Regions from separate parts of the Cobetia amphilecti genome, predicted to be linked through region 4. Evidence: predicted binding sites of a transcription regulator. Region 4 holds the regulator's gene; each other region holds the start of a gene.

Region 1 (5,496 bases), 610 kb from region 4:
ATGTCACGTCATTGCTGTCGTCTTTTTGCCATTTCCCGTGCGTTGCCCCATAGGTGGGCCGCGAGTCTCACGCCAGGGATGATCGCTGCCGGTCGAGCGGGCTTGCGCCTGTCGCCTCTGGCGGTGCCCCTGCTGCTGGCCGGATGTACCTCCCTGCCGTGGAGTCAGGATGCCGCGTCAGGGACGGATGCTGGCCAGCCGCCGCTCAAGGTGCCGGCCCCCGCGCAGGACCCGGGCCCCGTGGTGCATGAGGTGGCGAAGAAGCCTGCGCCGCCCAGTGCGGAATCGCTGGGCAAGGCTGCTGCCGTGACCTTGCCCTCCGGCTTTCTGCCACCGCCCCGGGCGAGTGAGTATCAGGTGTGGCGCTGTACTCCGGCGCAGGATCTGTTGATGGCCTTCAGTGAAGGCGACGCCGAGGCGTCGCATGACTGGTTGCGACTGTGGTCACGCCGGCATGCCTATACCCTGGAGCGGGTCGTCAGTGCCTCGGGCGAGCGCTATCAGGCCAATGCCGGTGCATCGCCGGCCGAGAAGGCGTCTGGTGATGTGGAGGCGTTGCCCGGTGAAGAGGGACTGGAGGTGTGGTTCAAGGGTTCCGAGGCGATGCTGCAGAATGCCCGTGGCAATCTGGAATGTGTGCAGGATGATCGGCGCGTGATTCATCCGACGACGCAGAAGCCGCTGTTGGTGGCGCAGGGCAATGAGCCCGGCTGGCAGGTCAGTCTCGACAGCCAGCACAACCTGCTGACGCTGACGGCCATGCAGGGCTTGCTCGAGTCGCCGCACGAGGCGCAGGCATCCGAGCGCACTGCAGAGGCGGAGGCTGGCGCTCGCTCGTCAGGTGTCCAGGTGGTCAAGCTGCCTTATCGGGTCGCCCGCGAGGAAAATGATAGTCGTGTGCTCAAGGCGCAACTCCCGGCTGACGGCAAGCAGGGCGAGCCATTGCAGCTGGTGGTCGCGCCGGGCGCCTGCTTCGATTCCATGCAGGGCGCGCCCTATCCGCTGACGGCGACCTTGACGATTGCGGGGCAGGAATTGAAGGGCTGTGGCGAGGCGTTCCGTTATCAGTCGGCGGTCGAATAAGAGGGCTGACTGGATTTAATATTCGCTTTTTTCGAATGATATGGGCGATTTAAGTCGCTTTTCGTGTGGAATGGTTCATTTATCATGCTGTGCATGCGGATCGGGTCGAATACCGTCGACAGGATCGCGCCTCACTTTCATGGAGACCCTCCACATGTCAAAAGCTTCGCTCAATGTCCTGCTGGTGTCTGCTTCCCTGTTCGCCGACAAGGGCAATTCACGTGCGCTGGCCTCATCCTTCGTCAGTGCGCTCGAGGCCTCCGGGCAGCCATTTCAGCTGACGCATCATGATCTGGTCGAGCGTGACCTGCCGCATCTCGATGGCGCGGAAATGCAGGCCTGGATGACGCCGGCGGATGAGCGTAGCGCCGAGCAACGCAAGCTCGCCGCACTGTCCGATGGTTTTCTGGCCGAGCTGAGAGCGGCAGACCTGCTGGTCGTTGCGGCACCGCTCTACAATCTGGGCCTGCCGACGCAGATGAAGGCGTGGTTCGACCGGGTGCTGCGTGCCGGAGAGACCTTCCGCTATACCGAGAAAGGGCCGGTGGGCCTGCTGGAAGGCAAGCAGGCGCTGGTACTGGCGGCGCGTGGCGGCATGTACGCGGGCACTGAAATGGACTCCCAGACACCACACCTGAAATCCATGCTCGGGCTGATGGGCATCACGGATCAGCACTTCGTGTATGCCGAAGGCCTCAGTATGGGCGATGAGTCCAGGGCCGCCTCGCTGGCCGAGGCCAAGGCTGCCATCGCCAATCAGGTGGAAGCCCTGCAGTTCAGCTGAGAGAAGTGAAAACACGAACGCCATCGCCGCCCTGACAAGGGTGGCGATGGCGTTCGTGTTTGTGGAGAGCCAAAGGGAGGTGCTGGCGCCAGTCAGTCGCTGGTGCAGATCAGTCGCGGGAATCGAGCACTTCCAGCGCTCCCTTGAGGCGCGCATGCAGTTCTTCCAGCGGCGGCTGGGCGCCACCTTGCGGCCAGCCCGCCGTCAACACCACGCCATCGGCGCCATAGTCGCTGGCATCCACCGGCACATCGTAGCCGCTCAACCAGTGACGAACATCGGCTTCATGGGCGAAGCCGACCTTCAGGCGCCTGGGCGTGCGCGGCGTGAAGGTCGTGGTGGGCAGGTGCTCGAGCCCCTCGAGCACCGCGCGGCTGTATGCGCGTGCCAGGCCACCGGTACCCAGCTTGATGCCGCCGAAGTAGCGGATCACCACACAGGCCACCTGGCCGACGCCACTGCCTTCGAGCACCTGATACATCGGCCTGCCAGCAGTGCCGCCCGGCTCGCCATCATCGGAGAAGCCGATGGCGTTCTGCTCATTGGGCGCCCCGGCGATGAACGCCGTGCAGTGATGGCGTGCGTTGGGGTGGGCGAGATGCGCCTGAGCCAGCAGCCGCGTCATGCCTTCTGGCGTCGGGGCATGGGCCAGCCAGGCGATGAAGCGGCTCTTCTCGATCTCGATGCTGTGTTCATGGTGCGCCTCGGGCGCCAGTGCCGGTATCAGATAGGTCATGGCACCATCTTACCAAAGCGTCGCCCTCAGTGAGTGACGGCGTTGCCGCGCACCACGCCCATCACCATGCCCAGTACTTCGATATCGGCATTCTTGAGATAGATGGGGGCCATGCTGTCGTTGGCCGGTTGCAGGCGCACGCCGGTCTTCTCGATATACAGCTTCTTCAGTGTCACTTCCTGCTGGTTGATCATCACCACGGCAGTCTCGCCATTCTCGGCGCTTTCGCTGCGTTCGATGATGATGATGTCGCCATCATGGATATTGCAGTTGATCATCGAATGGCCGCGCACGCGCAGGGCGTAGGTATTGCGGCGCACCATGCGCGTCGGCACGGCAACCGTACCGCAGTCGGCGATGGCCTCGATGGGCATGCCGGCGGTGATGTTGCCGAGCAGCGGGATATCCATCATGTCGCTGGCGGTGATTTCCTGCCAGGCCTGGTCATTGAGCGGCAGGTTGTGAAGACGCTGAAGGTAATGCGGAGCGTGAAGACGTGACATGAGCTATCCCCTGATGCCGTGCGGTCGGCGCGGATGGTGCGTCGGCCTGCGGTGCAGCGTGGAGGGTCGTCAGGCTGAGTTCATCTGTCGCCTGCTAGGCTCCGCGAACATGCTGACAACGCGTTGAGCCGACCCGATCAGTCTGTGCCTGCACTCGGCAGGCGTGTGATGAAGGTACTGTATGGATACTGTTTTTGTATACAGTGTCTGCATCATAGCAAGCTCTCGCGAAGTGGCAAGAGGTGAGCGGATCGACCAGCGCCAATCCAGCGAAAGTGTGTCGTATGAATGTGCACCACATGTCGCTGATATATTTCTCGAGTGCTTGACTGCCCGTCATGGCGGGGCTGCGAGGTCAGGCGATCGGCTGCTCGGTGGTCAGTGTCGACCTCAGCTCGTAGAATGGCTCGCAGTGACCCCACGGGGTCTGCTTTTGATGTCGCACTCCGCGACGGCTCAGCCGCGAGAATCCGGGATGCCCAGCCTGCCTGCCAGCGATGAAGTCTGTAGCGCGCCGCCTCTGTTGGCGGTCGTGGCGCTCGGCTGTGAGCGTGATGAGCGCTGGCTGTTCGAGGGGCTGGATCTTTCGCTGCATGCGGGAGAGATCCTGCAGGTCGTGGGCCCCAATGGCAGTGGCAAGACGACCCTGCTCAAGATTCTGTCCGGTCAGTTCCATGACTACGAGGGCGAGGTGCTGTGGCGCGGCCAGCCCACCTCGCGGGTGCGTGACGACTTTCTGGGCTCACTGCTCTATCTGGGTCACCAGCCCGGCATCAAGGGCACCCTGACCGCATTGGAAAACCTTGCCTGGTATCAGGCGCTGGGCGGTCAACCGCAGGCGAAGTCAGAGGCCCGCCGCGAGCTCGCCTGGGCAGCGCTGGACGCCGTGGGGCTGGCTGGTTTCGAGGATGTGCCTGCCCAGCAGCTGTCCGCCGGTCAGCAGCGACGTATCGCGCTGGCGCGGCTGCATCTGACGCCACGCCGGCTGTGGGTGCTCGATGAGCCCTTCACCGCCATCGATCGCGACGGCGTTCAGGCGCTGGAGGCATTGCTGCTGGCTCACGCCCAGCGTGGGGGCAGTGTGGTGATGACGACCCATCATCGCTTCTCGCAGGCCTCGCGCCTGCGCCGCCTATGCCTGGGCGCGAAGGAAGGGGAGAAGGCCGAACAGGGATCAGAGCAGGGGCTAGAACAGGGTTCAGAGCAGGGCGTGGGCGGGAAAGACACAGCCTCTACACAAGGCGCCTCGGCATGAACCATGAGCTGCTGACGGCACTGCCCGAGGCCCCGCCCACCAGCTCGCTGGCCGGTGCCTTCAAGGCGACCCTCGCGCGCGACCTGCGTCAGGCGCTGCGCCGGCGCAGTGAGCTGATCAATCCGCTGGTGTTCTTCGCCCTGGTGGTCACGCTGTTTCCGTTGGGCATCTCCCCGGACAAGGCGCTGCTGGCGACGCTGGCGCCGGGCCTGCTGTGGGTGGCGGCGTTGCTGGCGACGCTGCTGTCACTGGATGGTTTGTTCCGGCAGGATCTGGAGGACGGCAGTCTCGAGCAACTGCTGCTGACGCCGCAGCCATTGCCGTTGCTGGTGCTGGCCAAGGTGGCAGGCCACTGGCTGCTGACCGGCCTGCCACTGGCGCTGATGGCGCCCTTGCTGGGCGTGATGCTGGGGCTGCCGAGCGGCGCCTTTGGCGTGTTGATCGCCTCGCTGGCGTTGGGCAGCATGAGCCTGTCATTGATCGGCGCGATCGGTGCGGCGCTCACGGTGGGGCTGCGGCGCGGCGGAGTGCTGCTCTCGCTGATCATCCTGCCGCTGTACATTCCGGTGCTGATCTTCGGTGCCGGCGCCGTACAGAGCGCCGTCAATGGCATGCCCAGCCTGGCCCATCTGGCCATTCTGGGCGCGATGCTGGCGCTGGCCCTGCTGCTGGCGCCGCTTGCCATCGCCGCCGGACTCAGGCTGAGCATCAATGGCTAGCCCGATCAAGAACTGCATGACGCTGCCCGAGCATTCTCGGGCATTCGCAAGGCTCTTCATTGCCCCTGACAAGAGGCCCGTGTGACCGCCGACTCCGACTCTCCTCAAGCGCCTGCCCGCAAGGTTCGCCCCCGCAAGGGCGGGCTATGGCCGTGGCTGCATCGCATGGGCGCACCGGCGACCTTCTTCGCGGCCAGCCAGCGCTGGCTGCCATGGCTCTGGGCCCTGGCCATCATCGCGCTGGTGGCCGGCAGTGTCTGGGGGCTGGTCTTCGCGCCCGCCGACTACCAGCAGGGCAACAGCTTCCGCATCATCTATGTGCATGTGCCGGCGGCGATTCTCGCCCAGTCGTGCTTCATGCTGCTGGCGGTATGCGCGCTGCTCTTCCTGGTGTGGAAGATCAAGCTGGCGGACAT
Region 2 (5,496 bases), 1.5 Mb from region 4:
CCGAAGGTTGCTGTCGAGCCTTGCCACTCATTCTCGAGCCTTGCCACTCATTCTCGGGCCTTGCCACTCATTCTCGGGCCGGGCGCACCAACGCTGGCTCGGTGTGGCGGCGCTCAGCGCTGACGGTGCCATTCGTAGATCAGCTCCAGCGCTCGCTTGGGGCTCAGATCATCCGGGTCTAGGCCATTGAGGGCTTCGACGACCGGATGCGGCGGTGCTGCGAACAGGTCGTTCTGTTGCGGTACCGGCTGGCCCAGCGCATCCTCGCGCGCCACCTGCGGACGATCGACTTCCTGCTGCTCCAGGCTGGTCAGCTTCTCGCGTGCCCGCAGGATGACGCTCTGCGGCACCCCGGCCAGCTGGGCCACCTGCAGGCCATAGCTTTGGCTGGCAGGGCCTTCCTCGACGCGGTGCATGAAGACGATACCATCGCCGTGCTCAGCGGCCGTCAGGTGCACGTTGGCGACGGCATCGGCATGCTCGGGCAGCGCCGTCATCTCGAAGTAATGGGTCGCGAACAGGGTGAAGGCACGCGTGCGCGCCAGATGCTCGGCGCTGGCCCATGCCAGTGACAGGCCATCGAAGGTCGAGGTGCCACGGCCGATTTCATCCATCAACACCAGGCTTTCGTCAGTGGCGTTGTGCAGGATGCTGGCGGTTTCTGTCATCTCGACCATGAAGGTCGAGCGTCCGCCGGCCAGGTCATCCGATGAGCCGATGCGCGTGAAGATGCGGTCCAGCGGGCCGATGCAGGCGCGCGACGCCGGCACGAAGCTGCCGGTTTGCGCGAGCAGAGCGATCAGTGCCGTCTGGCGCATGTAGGTGGATTTACCGCCCATGTTGGGGCCGGTGATCACCAGCATGCGCCGCGCATCATCGAAGCGCACATCGTTGGGGACGAAGGGATGATCGCTGACATGTTCGACCACCGGGTGGCGTCCGCCTTCGATATCGATGCCCGGGGTCTCGCTGAGTTCGGGGCGCACGAAATCGAGTGCGGCGGCGCGATCGGCGAAGGCGGTCAGTACATCCAGTGACGCCAGTGCGCGGGCCGTCTGCTGCAAGCCATCCAGTTCGGTATTCAGGTCGTCCAGCAGGTGCTCGTACAGCAGCTTCTCGCGCGCCAGTGACTTGGACTTGGCGGACAGCGCCTTGTCCTCGAACTCCTTGAGCTCGGGGATGATGAAACGCTCGGCATTCTTGAGGGTCTGGCGACGGATGTATTCCGGCGGGGCCTCGGCCGATTGCGAGCGCGGCAGCTCGATGAAGTAGCCATGCACGCGGTTGTAGCCGACCTTGAGGTTGCTCAGGCCGGTGCGCTCGCGCTCGCGGGTCTCGAGTGCGACCAGATACTGGCCGGCGTTCTCGGACAGGCCGCGATACTCGTCCAGCTCATCGTCGTAGCCATCGGCGATCACGCCACCATCGCGCAGCACCACCGGCGGATTCTCGACCAGCGCCTCGCTGAGCATTGCGGAAAGTGCCGGGAACAGGCGGATGGCATCGCGCAGGTCATCGATGGCGCTGCCTTTTTCGACGCTGGCGAGCACGGCGCGCAGCTCGGGCAGGGTGTTGAGGCCATCGCGCAGGCGCGCCATGTCACGGGGGCGTGCGCTGCGCAGCGCGACACGGGCGAGGATACGCTCCACATCGCCGATGCGCTTGAGTAGACCTTGCAGTTCGAAGGGATAGTCGCCATCCAGCAGACGTTGCACCGCCGCCTGACGCTGGCCGATCTGGAGCTGATCGCGCAGCGGGCGGTTGAGCCAGCGCTTGAGCAGGCGTGAGCCCATCGCGGTCGCGGTGACGTCCAGCACGCTGGCCAGCGTGTTGTCGCTGGTGCCGCCCAGGTTGGTATCGATCTCGAGGTTGCGACGGCTGGCGGCATCGATCACCACCGTGTCATCGCGGCTCTCGACGGCCAGCGCGGTCACGTGGGGCAGGCCGGTACGCTGGGTGTCGCGAGCGTAGTCGAGCAAGGCACCGGCTGCCGTGACGGCGCGCGTCAGGTGGCTGCAGCCGAAGCCGTTGAGGTCCTGGACGCCGAACTGATCGCACAGCAGGCGCAAGGCAGTCTCGTGATCGAAGTGCCAATCGCTCTGGCGGGTCAGGCCCGGGCGCGAGGCCAGGCTGGCGGGGAGGGTACGGCTTTCGCCGACCATGACTTCGGCAGGCGACAGACGCTGGATCTCGGCCAGCAACTCGTCATCACCATTGACCTCGAGCACGCTGAAGCGACCGGAGGAGAGCTCGAGAGCGGCCAGGCCCCAGGTCTCGCCATCACGGTGCAGCGCCACCAGCAGGTTGTCGCGGCTGGCATCCAGCAGCGCCTCATCATGCAGCGTTCCCGGGGTGACGATACGTACCACCTTGCGCTCGACAGGCCCCTTGCTGGTCGCCGGGTCACCGATCTGCTCACAGATGGCCACCGATTCGCCCATCTTGACCAGGCGTGCCAGATAGCCTTCGGCGCTGTGGTAGGGCACCCCTGCCATGGGAATCGGTGAGCCACCGGAGCTGCCGCGCGCCGTCAACGTGATATCGAGCAGTTGTGCTGCGCGCTTGGCGTCCTCATGAAACAGTTCATAGAAGTCACCCATGCGATAGAACAGCAGCACGCCGGGGTGCTCGCGTTTGATCTTCATGTACTGCGTCATCATCGGCGTCATCTGGGGCGCGCTGTTCTTGGCCATGGCCATGGACTTCCTTGACTGCACTGCAATGGGAAAAAGCACACATGCGAGAGCACGGCATGCGGGATGCGCGATATTCTACGGACTGGCGCGGCCGGCTCCAATGCCTGTGATGTCTCAGGCTCGCTGCCCTTTTCACCCGATGACCTCCACAAGGAGAAAGTTCGTGAGCCAATTGACTGGTACGACCCCTGAGGCTGCGTGCGCGAATGCCCTGGCTGAGCAGTTGCAGGCGCTGGCAGTCGCGCGCGGCGTGCGCGTCACCACCGCCGAGTCGTGCACCGGGGGCGGGGTGAGTGCCGCGATCACGGCGATTGCCGGCAGCTCCAGCTACTTCGATGCGGGCTACGTGACCTATTCCAATGCCACCAAGCAGCGCCTGCTGGGGGTCAGTGAGGCATCGCTTGAAACATTCGGTGCCGTCTCCGAGGCAGTCGTGTGCGAGATGGTACGGGGCGCCTGTCGCGAAAGCGGCGCTGAGCTGGGGGTGGCGATCAGCGGTGTAGCCGGCCCCGGCGGAGGAAGTGACGAGAAGCCCGTCGGCACCGTGTGGCTGGCGTGGGGGAGCGAGACGCGCCAGCAGGCACGCTGCTGTCACTTTCCCGGTGATCGGCAGGCCGTGCGTGACGCCGCGGTGCGGGAAGCGTTGCAGGGCTTGATCGAGCGCGTGGAGGCCTTGCAGATCGGCACCGAACACGCATGAGCCCGATGCAAGCCCCGCGTTGAGGGTGCTGCCTGAAAAAGCGCATCACCGGACTGGCAGAGTGACGCAACTTGCGGCATTATACTGTCCATGTATACAGGGTTTTGCCACGACACCTCAGCCGCTAGTCTGACGGTGTCTGCTCAGCTCCCGGTGACAGAATTCTCTATTCCAGGTGGCAGCCCGTGTGGCTCCGCCGTTCGACAGGAGGCCACATGGCAAAGGACGACAATCGTACCAAGGCGCTGAACGCGGCGCTGTCCCAGATCGAGCGCCAGTTCGGCAAGGGCGCCGTCATGCGCATGGGCGATGCCCCGCGTGTGGCCATCCCGTCGGTTTCCACCGGTTCTCTGGGGCTGGATATCGCACTCGGCATCGGCGGCCTGCCCTTCGGGCGCGTGGTCGAGATCTATGGCCCGGAATCCTCGGGCAAGACGACACTGACCCTCTCGGTCATCGCTCAGGCGCAGAAGCAGGGCAAGGTCTGTGCCTTCATCGATGCCGAGCACGCCCTGGATCCGTCCTACGCCGAGAAGCTGGGCGTCAATCTGGACGAGATGCTGGTCTCCCAGCCGGACACCGGTGAGCAGGCGCTCGAGATCGTCGACATGCTGGTACGCTCCGGCGGTGTTGACGTCATCATCGTCGACTCCGTGGCGGCACTGACGCCGCGTGCCGAGATCGAAGGCGAGATGGGCGACTCTCACGTCGGCCTGCAGGCGCGTCTGATGTCCCAGGCACTGCGCAAGGTGACCGGTCACATCAAGAACGCCAACTGCATGGTGGTGTTCATCAACCAGATCCGCATGAAGATCGGCGTGATGTTCGGTAGCCCCGAAACCACGACTGGCGGTAACGCACTGAAGTTCTACTCCAGTGTGCGTCTGGATATCCGTCGTACCGGTTCCGTGAAGTCCGGTGATGAAGTCACCGGTAACGAGACCCGCGTCAAGGTCGTCAAGAACAAGGTCGCACCGCCGTTCCGTCAGGCCGAGTTCCAGATTCTCTACGGCAAGGGCATCTATCACGCCGGTGAGGTGATCGACCTGGGCGTGCAGTGTGGTCTGGTCGGCAAGTCCGGCGCCTGGTACAGCTATCAGGGCAGCAAGATCGGTCAGGGCAAGGCCAACTCCGCCCAGTACCTGGAAGACAATCCCGCCATCATGGAGGAGATTGAAACCCAGATTCGTGCCCAGTTGCTGGCAGCGCCGGAAGCCAAGGAAGAGCCGAAAGAGACCGCGGCCGCCGAGAGTGAAGACGACCTGGATATCGATCTCGATTGAGGTTCGTCCAGAAGAAAGAGCAAGAGCGCCAGCCGCCAGGCTGGCGTCATCTCAACGTGTCGTTTCCGACCCGGTGAGATGATCCCAAGGCGCCCGCCCCGATGACTCGGAGGCGGGCGCCTTGCGTTCACGTCCATCGATGTCCTTCTGCTCAACCCCGGGGAGCATGACCATGCACGATGACAGCGCTGAAATGGGTGGGCCTGAGTATCAACCGCTCGACTCAGGCGCGATGACGCCGCAACGGCGTGCGCGCAATGATGCCATCGCGCGCCTGGCGCGCCGCGAGCATAGCCGCCGCGAGCTGCACGACTATCTCAAGGAGCGTGACTACCTGCGGGCGGTCAGCGATGACGAGTTGGCAGAGCGGCAAGCCGCGGGCGAGGAGGGCGCACAGGCGGCCTTGAGTCGCGATGAGGTCGAGCTGCTGATCGAGGAGGTGCTGGAGCGCATGGCCGAGGAGGGCCTGCAATCCGATGAGCGCTTTGCCGCCAGCTTCCTGCGGACGCGAGTGCTGCGCGGGCAGGGGCCGAGGCGTATCCAGCAGGAGCTGCGCCAGCGTGGTATCGATAGCGAGACGCTCAATGCCGTGATGCGTGCCGCCAGTGACCCGACGCCGGATGCCTTCGGTCATGTCGAGGCGGTGGATTTCTTCGAACTGGCGCGGGAGACGCTGGCCAGGCGCTTCTCCGGCCCCGGCGAGGGGCACAAGGAGCGCGCACGGCGCGAACGCTTTCTGCTCCAGCGCGGCTTCGACTATGAGCAGCTGCGCTATGCCATGGAGTCCGCCTGGAGTGATGAGGGCGAAGAAGGCTAG
Region 3 (5,496 bases), 740 kb from region 4:
GTTGCTCGCGTGGCTGGTCGATGAGGTCGAGCAGCATCACGCCAGCCTTCATGAAGCGATAGCCGCGCAGGTAGATATGCTCCAGCGCCTGTTGCGCGGCGGCGAGTATCTCGCGGCTGTCATTGGTGGGGGCGGGCAGCTCGACGATGGTGCTGGGTGAGTATTGCGGCAGGTCGGGTCGGTGACGATTGCTCTTGAGGAAGACCAGTACGGCGCGTGTCAGGCTGCCTTGATGGCGCAGCTTCTCGGCGCCGCGCTGGGCATGTTGGCGGATGGCATCCCTGAGTTCATTCAAGTCACCGGTCATGCGCCCGAAGGAGCGCGAGGTCATGATGCGCTGGCGGGCGTCATCGGCATCATTCATCTCGAAGCAGGGCGTGCCTTGCAGTTCGCGCGCGGTGCGTTCCAGTACCACGGAATACCGCTGGCCGATGGCGCGCGGGTCGGCGCAGCGCAGGTCCCAGGCAGTGTGCAGGCCTTGCAGTGCCAAGCGTTCGACCAGTCGTCGGCCCACGCCCCAGACATCGCCCAGTGGCGTATCGGCCAGCAGGCGCTGGGTGCCGACTTCATCGGGTTCCAGCACGCAGACACCGCCGAATTCCGGACGCTTCTTGGCTGCGCGATTGGCCAGCTTGGCCAGCGTTCGAGTTGGCGCCACCCCGACACACACGGGAATGCCGGTGAACTTGCGGACATTGCGGTGCAGGGTGCGGCTCAACGTCAGCATCGAGTTGCGATCAAAGCCATCGAAACGCACGAACATCTCATCGATGGAGTAGGGCTCGACCCCGGCGGAATATTCCTCCAGCACCTCACGCACGCGCGCCGACATGTCGCCATACAACTCATAGTTGGAGGAGAGCAGGTGGATGCGCCCCTCACGGACGAGTGGCTGTAGCTGGAAGGCGGGGGTGCCCATCTCCACGCCCAGCGCCTTGAGCTCGTTGGAACGCGCGATCACGCAGCCGTCATTGTTGGACATCACGCCGACAGGGCGGCCCTCCAGGCGCGGGTCGAACACTCGCTCGCAGCTGGCGTAGAAGTTGTTGCAGTCCACCAGTCCGATCATTGGCGTCTTCATACCGCGTATTCGTGGATGACGGAGCGCACCACCCCCCAGACCTGGCATTCGAGGTCGAAGATCGCGACCGGCGGATACAGGGCATTGCCGGAGCTCAGATAGGGGCGCTGACCGATCAGCTCATAACGCTTGACCACCACCTCACCCTCGACCAGTGCCACCACGATATGCCCGGGGCGGGCATCGATGGAGCGGTCTACCACCAGGGTGTCGCCCTCATAGATGCCGAAGCCTTCCATGCTGTCACCCGCCACCGTCATGAAGAAGGTCGCTGCCGGGCGCTTTATCAGCCGCTCGTTGAGGTCCAGCGTACGCCCCGCGTAATCCTCGGCCGGCGAGGGGAAGCCTGAAATGCCAGCGCGCCCCGTGATGTGAGGGTGCGGCAGCGCACAGGGCTCCGGCGCTGGATGAGGGCGAGCCAGCGAGGCGTGGGACGGTTGAGCGGCAGATACGGTCATGGGTGGGGTCTCCTTTCGATACTGTATTCATATACAGTATCGGCGCTGAGAAGCCCTCAGGCAACCGATAATCCCTGCGAGTGCTGCACATTCACGAGACGCAGATCAGATGAAGTGCACCTGTGTTCAATGGTGGACGGCAGGTAAAGCTGCTAGCAGAAAAAATTTCCCGGTAGGCCTCGCGTTTGCGTTTGCCTGATATCCGCCTTACCTTCGTTATTCCTTATATAACAATATTAGAGGTGGAAAATGCGGCTTCCGATGTTGGCGGTGGGTTTGGCATGCGGTATGTGCAGTGCCAGTGCGCAAGCGGCGGACTATCAGGATGTGCAGGATGCCGTCGAGCAACAGCGAGCGCCTCTGCTGGAGACGCTGGAAACACTGGTCAACTTGGATTCGGGAACGGGCTACCGTGAAGGCTTGAATGACGTTGAGGCAATGCTGACCCAGCATCTCGAAGCGCTTGGCGCACAGGTGGAAACGCACCCTGCCAAGACCTATGGCGGCAATACGATTGTCGGTCGCCTGCAGGGAGATGGCAGTCGCAAGATCATGTTGATGATTCACTACGACACCGTCTTCGATGAAGGCGCCGCCACGGAGCGTGCCTTCCGTATCGAGGATGGGCGTGCCTATGGCCCGGGCGTGGGCGATGCCAAGGGTGGCGCAGCCGTTATTCTGCACAGTCTCGAGGCGCTGAAGTCGCTCGGGTTTGATGACTATGGCCAGGTGACGGTTGTCTTCAATCCTGATGAGGAGAAGGGCTCGCCGGGCTCGCATGACCTGATTCATGAGCTATCGGCAGATCAGGATGCCGTGCTGGTATTCGAGCCTACCTTCGCTGACCCGGGAGTTGATGCCGTCACCGTCGTCACCAAGGGCATCAACTATGCGTTTCTCGAGGTGAAGGGCCGTGCCTCCCATGCCGGTGGCGCACCAGAGGAAGGGCGCAACGCCATTATGGAGCTGTCTCATCAGCTGCTGCAGTTGAATGAGCTTGATGATGCGGACAAGGAGACGACGCTCAACTGGACGATCGTCGAGGGCGGCGTCAAGCGCAACGTGATTCCGGAGCATGCCAGGGCGGAAGGTGATATGCGCTACTTCGATAGCAGCGAGTATCAGCGTGTCCTGGAAGAAGCGCAGGCCATCACGAAGAACCAGTTGATCGATGATACCGAAGTGGAGTTCCACCTCGAGAAGGGGCGTCCGCCGCTGCCTGACAATCCGCAGAGTCAGCAGCTGGCCGAGCAGGCCCAGAAGATCTATCAAGAGTTGGGGCAGACACTGCAAGCGGTCGAGATCGGTGGCGGCACCGATGCAGCCTACGCCTATCATGCAGATTCCGATAAACCGGCAGTGCTCGAATCCCTGGGTCTCGTCGGCGGCGGCTATCACAGCGATCAGGAGTTCGTGCTGGTCGATAGCGTCGTGCCACGCCTTTACCTGACGACGCGCATGATCATGCAATTGTCCGAGGATCAGCCGCAGGAGTGAAACCGGGGTTGTAGCGGTAAATGATATGCCGTCATGACAGCAAGCCCGATAAAAAAGCCCGGCCTCCTGGAGGTCGGGCTTTTTTGGGTCTTTCCCAATGCTGTTCTGTCTATCAGCCCGCCGGGCTCAGGATGCGGATATCGCCATCGGCGATCCAGTCACCGGCGTTGTCGCGGAAGCGCTGCATGTGTTCGGTCTCACGGTGGGCCTGCAGCGCATCGTGGGATTCCCAGGCTTCCACCACGGTGATGGTGTCGGGGCGTGGGTCGTTGTCCTTGTCGGCGGCGCGTTCGGAGTCCAGGCACGGGTGGTAGGCGTGGCAGCCATCTTCCTCGCGCACGGTGGGCGCGACGGCGCAGAGTTCATTGAAGACATCCTGAACGTGGCCTTCCTTGGCGGTAACGGTGGCGATTACCCAGATCATCTTGGCTCCTTGTGACGGTGCTGACCGCCGATGTTGTCGGGATTCTCGTGATGAGATGTCCTGACTATGTGGAGCCGTTTCTGGCCACTGCAAGGGGCAGGGGCTGACTGCCGGCATGACCCTGCATGATTAGCACATGAAAGCGCCGGACAGCAGGGCTGTCCGGCGCAGTTGTCATCAGACGATGATCCGCGTTCGTGATGGATCAGAAAGCGAAGGCGATGGATCAGGACGGGAAGGCGAACTGGGCGCCTTCACGCAGACCGGCGGAAGGCCAGCGCTGGGTGATGGTCTTGCGGCGAGTGTAGAAGCGCACCGCATCCGGGCCGTAGGCGGACAGATCGCCGAACAGCGAGCGCTTCCAGCCGCCGAAGCTGTGATAGGCAACCGGTACCGGCAGCGGCACGTTGATGCCGACCATGCCGACCTGGATGTGATCACTGAAGTAGCGGGCGGCTTCGCCATCACGGGTGTAGATGCAGGTGCCGTTGCCGTATTCGTGATCATTGATCAGCTGCATGGCGGCTTCCATCGAATCGGCGCGCACGACCAGCAGCACCGGGCCGAAGATCTCTTCCTGGTAGCAGGTCATCTCCGGGGTGACGCCATCGATCAGGGTGCCGCCGACGAAGAAGCCGTTCTCGCCGCCTTCGACCTGCGGATTGCGGCCATCGACCACCACCGTCGCGCCTTGCTGCTCGGCGCTGTCGATGTAGCCGACCACCTTGTCACGATGGGCCGCGGTGATCAGCGGGCCGAAATCATTGCCCTTGTCGCTGTAGATGCCGACCTTGAGGCCTTCCATCTGCTGCTTCATCTGCGCGATCAGCTTGTCGGCGGCGTCATCGCCCACGGCCACCGCGACGGACAGTGCCATGCAGCGCTCACCGGAGGAGCCGAAGGCGGCGCCATTCAGTGAGTTGGCCACGTATTCCATGTCGGCGTCCGGCATCACGATGGCGTGGTTCTTGGCGCCACCGAGGGCCTGACAGCGCTTGCCGTTGGCTGCGGCGCGGCTGTAGATGTATTCAGCGATCGGGGTGGAGCCGACGAAGCTGACCGCCTGAATGCGCGGGTCGTCCAGCAGCGTATCGACGGCTTCCTTGTCGCCATTGACGACATTCATGACGCCGGCCGGCAGACCGGCCTCCATCAGCAGCTCGGCGATGAACAGCGTGGAGGTCGGGTCGCGCTCGGAGGGCTTGAGGACGAAGGTATTGCCGCAGGCGATCGCCATCGGGTACATCCACAGCGGCACCATGGCCGGGAAGTTGAACGGCGTGATGCCGGCAACCACGCCCAGCGGCTGGAATTCACTCCAGGAATCGATGCCCGGGCCGGTATTGCGGCTGTGCTCGCCCTTGAGCAGTTCCGGGGCGCTGCAGGCATATTCGACATTCTCGATGCCGCGCTGCAATTCGCCCAGCGCATCGTGACAGATCTTGCCGTGCTCCTGACCGATCAGGCGGGCGATCTCGTCGGCATGTTCTTCCAGCAGCTGCTTGAAGCGGAACATCACTCGGGCGCGCTTGATCGGCGGCGTGTTGCGCCACTCCGGAAAGGCGGCCTCGGCGGCCGCGATGGCTTCCTCGACCGTCGCCTTGCTGGCCAGGCGCACCTGACCGCCGACTTCGCCGGTGGAGGGATTGAAGATGTCCTGGGTACGGCCTTCGCTGTGATCGATGTTGCCGTTGATGAGGTGTCCGAGCGTCTTCATTGGGTGGGTCTCCCTGAGATGACTTGTGAAATGAATGGCGATGAATGAAGTGGTGTTGATCGTCAGTTCTGAATGTTGATGGTCAGTCTTGAACGTCGATGGTCAGCCTTGAGCGTCGACCGTCAGCCTTGAGCTTCGAGCGTCAGTCCTGGGCGGCGAAGGCATCGCCGAGGGCATTGATCAGACGGTCCAGCTCGTCGTGTTCGGTGATGAACGGCAGGCCCAGCTGGATGGTGTCGCCGCCGTAACGGACATAGAAACCGGCCTTCCAGCAGTGCATGGCAATCTCATACGGGCGCCGCGCCGGCTCGCCGGGATA
Region 4 (5,496 bases):
AGCGCTTGACCATGCGAATCAACGCCCAGGCCAGCGCCAGCAGGGTCACGATCTGGCGCGCCGTGCCCAGGTACTTCTCGGCCCCGCCGAGGCTGAACTGGCCGGCGATGATGCCGAGCGCCAGCAACACCCCCATGCTGTAGAGCCAGAATGACAAGGGATGACGCAGGCCATGCACCAGGGCGTCATCCCACAGGTTGCGGCTCTTCTCGGCATGCGTCGCCAGGCGGCTGAGCACCACCCGCTCGATGAGGTGCAGCAACAGCACCGCCAGCAGTAGCAGAGCGAGATTGATGCCCCACAGCGGCAGACCAAAGGTCTGCTCGACCCATTGGCGCAGCGGCTCGACCCATTGATTGATCATCTCTTCGGCAGGCGCTGCCAGCTTGTCGGCAGCAGCCTCGGTGGCGGATTGCTCAGCCATGGGAATTCCTTGCCAGTCTTCGACTCGAAAAAGGCACCGCGTGCCTGATTATTGCGCGCTACCGGACTCAGAGACCGACCGTGCGTCAGACGCGTCAGCGGCGCCTAGCGTGCCCGAGGGCATGGCAGCCTGCTGTGATGCCTGACTGGCCGCCATCGATTCGAGCCGCGCGTGGGTGCGCCGCCAGCGTGCCAGCCCCACCAGACCATCCAGCGTCGGGCGAGCTCGCGCATAGCGCAGACGCGCCTGGCGCTTGCCACGGTGGCGCTGCTCATCGTCATCGAGGCTGTCGAGCACTTCGCGCGCGGCGGCCGGGTCATTGCAGACCAGCGCCATGTCGCAGCCGGCGTCCAGCGCCAGGCGTGCACGCTCTGCCGGGCCACCTTCCGCGACGGCCGCCGCCATGCCGAGATCATCGGAGAAGATGGCGCCCTTGAAGCCGAACTCTTCGCGCAGCAGGCCCAACCAGCTGGGTGAGAAGCCCGCGGGACGTGCATCGAAATCCGGATAGATCACATGCGCCGGCATCACGCCACCCAGGCGCTCGGCGAGGGCCGCGAAGGGCTTGAGGTCATGTTCGCGCAGCTCGCGGAACGGCCGCGGGTCGACCACGCGCTCCAGATGGGTATCTGCCGAGATGCCACCATGCCCCGGGTAGTGCTTGCCGACGGCGGACATGCCCGCCTCCTGCAGCCCGTCGATGAAGGCGCCGCCCACCGCGATGACGTCTTCCGGCGTGGCGCCGAAGCTGCGATCGCCAATGATGGTCGAGCCCGCCACATCGATATCCAGTACCGGCGCAAAGGTGATATCACAGCCGATGGCTGCCATTTCCATGCCCAGCAGCCAGCCGGCATCGCGTGCCAGACCCAGGCCTGCGGCCTGGGCGTCTTCGCCGCAGCCATCACAGTCACGCCCGAGACAGCACTGCGCCAGGCTGCGCATCGATGGCAGGCGTGTCACGCCCTCGCGCAGACGCTGGACGCGCCCGCCTTCCTGATCGATGGCGATCAGCAGGTGGGGATTGACGCTGCGAATCTCGCGGCTCAGTTCCAACACCTGCTCGGGAGAAGCGCAGTTGCGCGCAAACAGGATGACGCCCCCGACGGCAGGGCGTGCCAGCAGTTCACGTTCGTCGCGGGCGAGGGTCAGCCCCGCAACATCGACCATTACGGAGCCCAGTGGCTGTGTCATGTCATCCTTCCTGTCCATGGCCTGCGGCAGTGATGTCCCGTGAAGAGAGGAGCCACGACCGCCAGGACTTCATGTCTTTTACGGGGCTCGGCAGCCTGGAAGAAACGTGATGAATCAGGCTGCCAGCGCGAGGAAAGGCGCAATTCTAGCCGACTGAACCCCTATCGAACAGTCGCGGCCAGCTGCGCCCCGGCAAGGGGCTGTCACGCAGATTCCGGTGACAGCTCATGGAGGGTATCAGACTCGGGCACCAGCGCCTTCAGGCATGCAGCAGTACCGGGGTGCCGGGCACAGCCTCGGCAAAGAGTCGCAGCAGGTCGTCATCACGCAAGCGAATGCAGCCGTGGGACGCCGCTACCCCCATGGGCTCCGTGCTGGGCGTGCCATGAAAATAGATGTAGCGGCGCAGACTATCGACCCGCTCGCTGCGGGCATTGCGACCACGATTGACGCCGGGCTCGCGGCCGCTGAGCCACAGAATGCGCGTCAGGATCCAGTCACGCTCAGGATGCTCCGCGGCAAGCTCGGGCGTGAACACCTCGCCCGTGAAGCGCCGTCCGCGATAGACGGCGCCACGCGGATTGCCCGCCCCGATGGCGGCTCGAATCACATGCCAGCCGGTTGGCGTGCAACCGCTGCCGTCGAGCTCGCCAATACCGTTGAGGCCGCTGGAGATCGCGCAGGCGTGCACCAGCGCCTCAGGGTCAGCCGCGGGGGGCGGCGCATCACGACTGCCACTCGGCGCGTCATTGCGTATCTCAAGGCTTTGGCGCGAGAGGTCCACCGCTACCCAGCAGGCCATCAGCTGGCCGCCTGGGTGACCGCCTCACCATCTCCGAGCGAGGCCGGCAACGGCGCTGCCATCGCCGCGACCACCACCGGACGCATGTGCTGGATCAGCTCACGCACCGTGGTGTGATGGCCGTACTCGGCTTCCTCGATATCGCGCAGCGCATCCAGGCCCGAGAAGGTGAAAATCACGCTGCCGAGCATGAAGTGCAGGCGCCAGAAGCGCTCGTTGTCCGGCAGATCAGGCGTCGCCAGCTTCAAAAGCTCGGCGAAGCGGCTGAAGACCGTGCCGTAATGCTCGCGGATATAGCGTCGCATGTGGCCCTGCCCCTGGGTATAGGCCAGCCCGAGCAGGCGCATGAAGGTACGCAGGCTGTTGCGCTCGGCCGGCACCTCCAGCACGGTACGCGCCATCACCTCCAGCAGGACCTCCAGCGGCACCTGACGCCCGGCGTATTGCTGCTCGACGCTGTCGAGTGCCGCGTGGAAGCGCTCACTGAACGGGTCGAGATAGCGTGCGAAGACCGCCTGGATCAGCGATTTCTTGGAGCCGAAGTGGTAGTTCACCGCCGCCAGATTGACCTTGGCCTTGCTGGTAATGTTACGCAGTGAGGTCTCGGCGAAGCCGCGCTCGGCGAACAGCACCTCGGCAGTATCGAGGATGCGGGTAACGGTATCGGTCTGGGCCATGGGCGGAACCCTTGTCAGGTAGAAAAGAACTGGAGTCGTAGGTCACGGCGCAAGCCCCGCGCGGCGACTCTCTCATGAGGTGGTGCATGTTCACCGCAAGGCACGTTCGATCACGGCACCCGTGAGCACCGCCATCGACGAACATTCGTTTGAAACACTTTGATTCTAGCGCGCCATGCCATGACTGACAATTCTCTCGCGTTTCAAACGCCAGAGGTTTAGCCAAGCCTGATATTCCCTCAACGCTGACCGTGCCGATTCAAGGGCTCGCCTAGCTGGGTGACTGACCACCCCGCCAGCGCCAGGCCGGGTTCACTTCCAGACATTCACCACCAGACATTTACCTCCAGGCATTCACTTCCAGACATTCCCATCAAGAAAGAATGCCTCGGATATCGGCACGAAAAGTCGCCAGACAGCGATATCTCGGCGACTACCTGCCCTTTGAGGCCACCACGCAAGCCACGATGCCTTGCATGACCGCCATGACTGGATACAATGACAGTTGTATGGATGCACACCCCGTGCCGTCAGCTCAAGATGCCGCCCAGGCCAAAGGCAATGCCATGACCCAGCCGCTTACTCCGCGCCAGCAGGATGTCTTCGACTTCATCATCAAGACCATCAAGTCCTCTGGCTACCCGCCGACGCGGGCCGAAATCGCCCAGGCGCTGGGCTTCCGCTCACCGAATGCTGCCGAGGAGCATCTGCGTGCCCTCAAGCGCAAGGGCGCCATCGAGATGGTGCCGGGCACCTCTCGCGGCATTCGCGTGCCGTCGCTGGCTGACGTCGACGACAGCGCCAACGATGGCCTGCCGGTGATCGGGGAAGTGGCCGCCGGCAGTCCGATTCTTGCCAGCGAGCATATCGACCGTCACTGCCCGCTGCCGAGCGACTACTTCTCGCCGGCTGCCGACTACCTGTTGCGCGTGCGCGGCGTGTCGATGAAGGACGTGGGAATTCTGGAAGGCGACCTGCTGGCCGTGCACCGCACCAGCAGCGTGCGTGACGGACAGATCGTAGTGGCACGTCTGGGGGATGAGGTCACCGTCAAGCGCTTCCGCCGTGACGGGCACTACGTGTGGCTGGAAGCCGAGAACGAGGACTTCTCGCCGATCAAGGTCGACCTGCGCACGGACAGCCTGGAGATCGAAGGTCTCGGGGTGGGCGTCATCCGCGATGGCGGCCTGCACTGAGGCCTTGACCAGCAGCGCTTTGAGCAACGAGCTATGCCCAGCAGCACCTTTCTCGCAGAGCTCTGAGCAACAGAAAAGCCGCACGCATTGCACAAAAAAACCCGCCTCGAGGCGGGTTTTTTTGTGCGCGAAGCGCGAGCGATGAATCAGTGCACGATGCCTTCTGACTGCTCGTCCTCGTCTTCTTCGCCATCCCAGAGGCGAGTCCGGGTGATGGCGTGGTCGATCATCTCACGCGCGACCTCGAAACGATTGTCACGCAGCAGATCGGCGGCCTCGTCCGAAATGCGAATGCTGAGCAGCGGCTCACCTTCGCTTTCCGCGGCGCGCAGAATCACTTCACCATCTTCCATTTGCACAATTTCAAGTACGGCGGGATCGGACACGTCATTCCTCCTGCACGGCATCTCGCGAGATACCGGCGTCGTTGTAATCGTCAGCGCGACGGCTGGCAAGCCCGGCACCGCGTTGCCATCAGCGACGCAGAAAAAAGTACGACCACAGCCAGAGCCATGGTCGTACCGGAGAATGCAGGGCTTGCCACAATGCGATCAGTCTAGCACCCGTGAAGGCGAAACGTCACCCGATTGCCATGCGCCAGTCATCACCAGCGTGCAGCACCAGATCAACGCCTTGACCTACCACTCGACACTCGACTCGCGCAGCTGCGGCAGCAGCGCCTTGAATGCCGTGATGGCGGCACTGAGACGCTCGGCCAGCGAGGCGCTCGAGGCTGCCGCGATGATCAGACCATCACCACGCGAACGCGATTCCTCGCGGCGAGCGACGCCGCCCTCTTCATGCAGGCGGGTCACATCCGCGACCAGCTCAGACAACCAGCTGTCGGAATGCTCCAGCAGGCTGCGCAGCTGCTCGACCTCGGCGATGGGCGTCGGCGGCGACGCCAGGCGCTCGCGCCAGCTACCCTCTGGCCAGCGCGCCGTCACGGCACACTCTTCCAGCAATGACGCCAGCGCCAGCTCCAGCAGGGCGAGCGCGCCCTCTTCACCGGCCATGCGACGCGCCACGGCATGCTCATCGTCGCCAGAGGCTGCTGACTGGGCCAGCAGCAACTCGGCCTGATACAGCAGCTGATTGGTACGGGCACGCTGGCTCATCAGCTCTTGGCTCCCTTGCGCTTGTCCTCGACGACCCAGCGGCCGTTGTCGTAGGTCGCCTTCCAACCGGTCGCCTTGCCTTCCT

Evidence for each region. Region 4 encodes LexA, which represses DNA repair genes until DNA is damaged. Its sites were predicted from a motif close to TACTGTNTANNTANACAGTA; they were not measured.
Region 1: R1T44_RS03410 (LexA family protein) is a predicted target of LexA. The motif match lies at 3,293-3,312, and genes of this name have one in related genera.
Region 2: recA (recombinase RecA) is a predicted target of LexA. The motif match lies at 3,479-3,498, and genes of this name have one in related genera.
Region 3: R1T44_RS09050 (LexA family protein) is a predicted target of LexA. The motif match lies at 1,559-1,578, and genes of this name have one in related genera.

The regions. Positions count from the first base shown of each region.
Region 1 covers NZ_CP136695.1:757,470-762,965, forward strand. Annotated here, with positions in the region: gene R1T44_RS03395 (MliC family protein) at 103-1,083, shown strand; gene R1T44_RS03400 (FMN-dependent NADH-azoreductase) at 1,238-1,867, shown strand; gene R1T44_RS03405 (IMPACT family protein) at 1,977-2,603, opposite strand; gene R1T44_RS03410 (LexA family protein) at 2,630-3,106, opposite strand; gene ccmA (cytochrome c biogenesis heme-transporting ATPase CcmA) at 3,582-4,361, shown strand; gene ccmB (heme exporter protein CcmB) at 4,358-5,080, shown strand; gene R1T44_RS03425 (heme ABC transporter permease) at 5,246-5,496, shown strand, end outside.
Region 2 covers NZ_CP136695.1:3,986,284-3,991,779, reverse strand. Annotated here, with positions in the region: gene mutS (DNA mismatch repair protein MutS) at 114-2,693, opposite strand; gene R1T44_RS16860 (CinA family protein) at 2,860-3,396, shown strand; gene recA (recombinase RecA) at 3,612-4,679, shown strand; gene R1T44_RS16850 (regulatory protein RecX) at 4,852-5,496, shown strand.
Region 3 covers NZ_CP136695.1:2,105,281-2,110,776, forward strand. Annotated here, with positions in the region: gene R1T44_RS09045 (Y-family DNA polymerase) at 1-1,069, opposite strand, end outside; gene R1T44_RS09050 (LexA family protein) at 1,078-1,539, opposite strand; gene R1T44_RS09055 (glutamate carboxypeptidase) at 1,828-3,036, shown strand; gene R1T44_RS09060 (putative quinol monooxygenase) at 3,149-3,460, opposite strand; gene R1T44_RS09065 (CoA-acylating methylmalonate-semialdehyde dehydrogenase) at 3,687-5,177, opposite strand; gene R1T44_RS09070 (omega-aminotransferase AptA) at 5,320-5,496, opposite strand, start outside.
Region 4 covers NZ_CP136695.1:1,362,757-1,368,252, reverse strand. Annotated here, with positions in the region: gene R1T44_RS05875 (mechanosensitive ion channel family protein) at 1-424, opposite strand, end outside; gene nagZ (beta-N-acetylhexosaminidase) at 473-1,618, opposite strand; gene R1T44_RS05865 (L,D-transpeptidase) at 1,878-2,420, opposite strand; gene R1T44_RS05860 (TetR/AcrR family transcriptional regulator) at 2,420-3,097, opposite strand; gene lexA (transcriptional repressor LexA) at 3,664-4,293, shown strand; gene R1T44_RS05850 (hypothetical protein) at 4,440-4,679, opposite strand; gene R1T44_RS05845 (DUF6586 family protein) at 4,932-5,411, opposite strand; gene topA (type I DNA topoisomerase) at 5,411-5,496, opposite strand, start outside.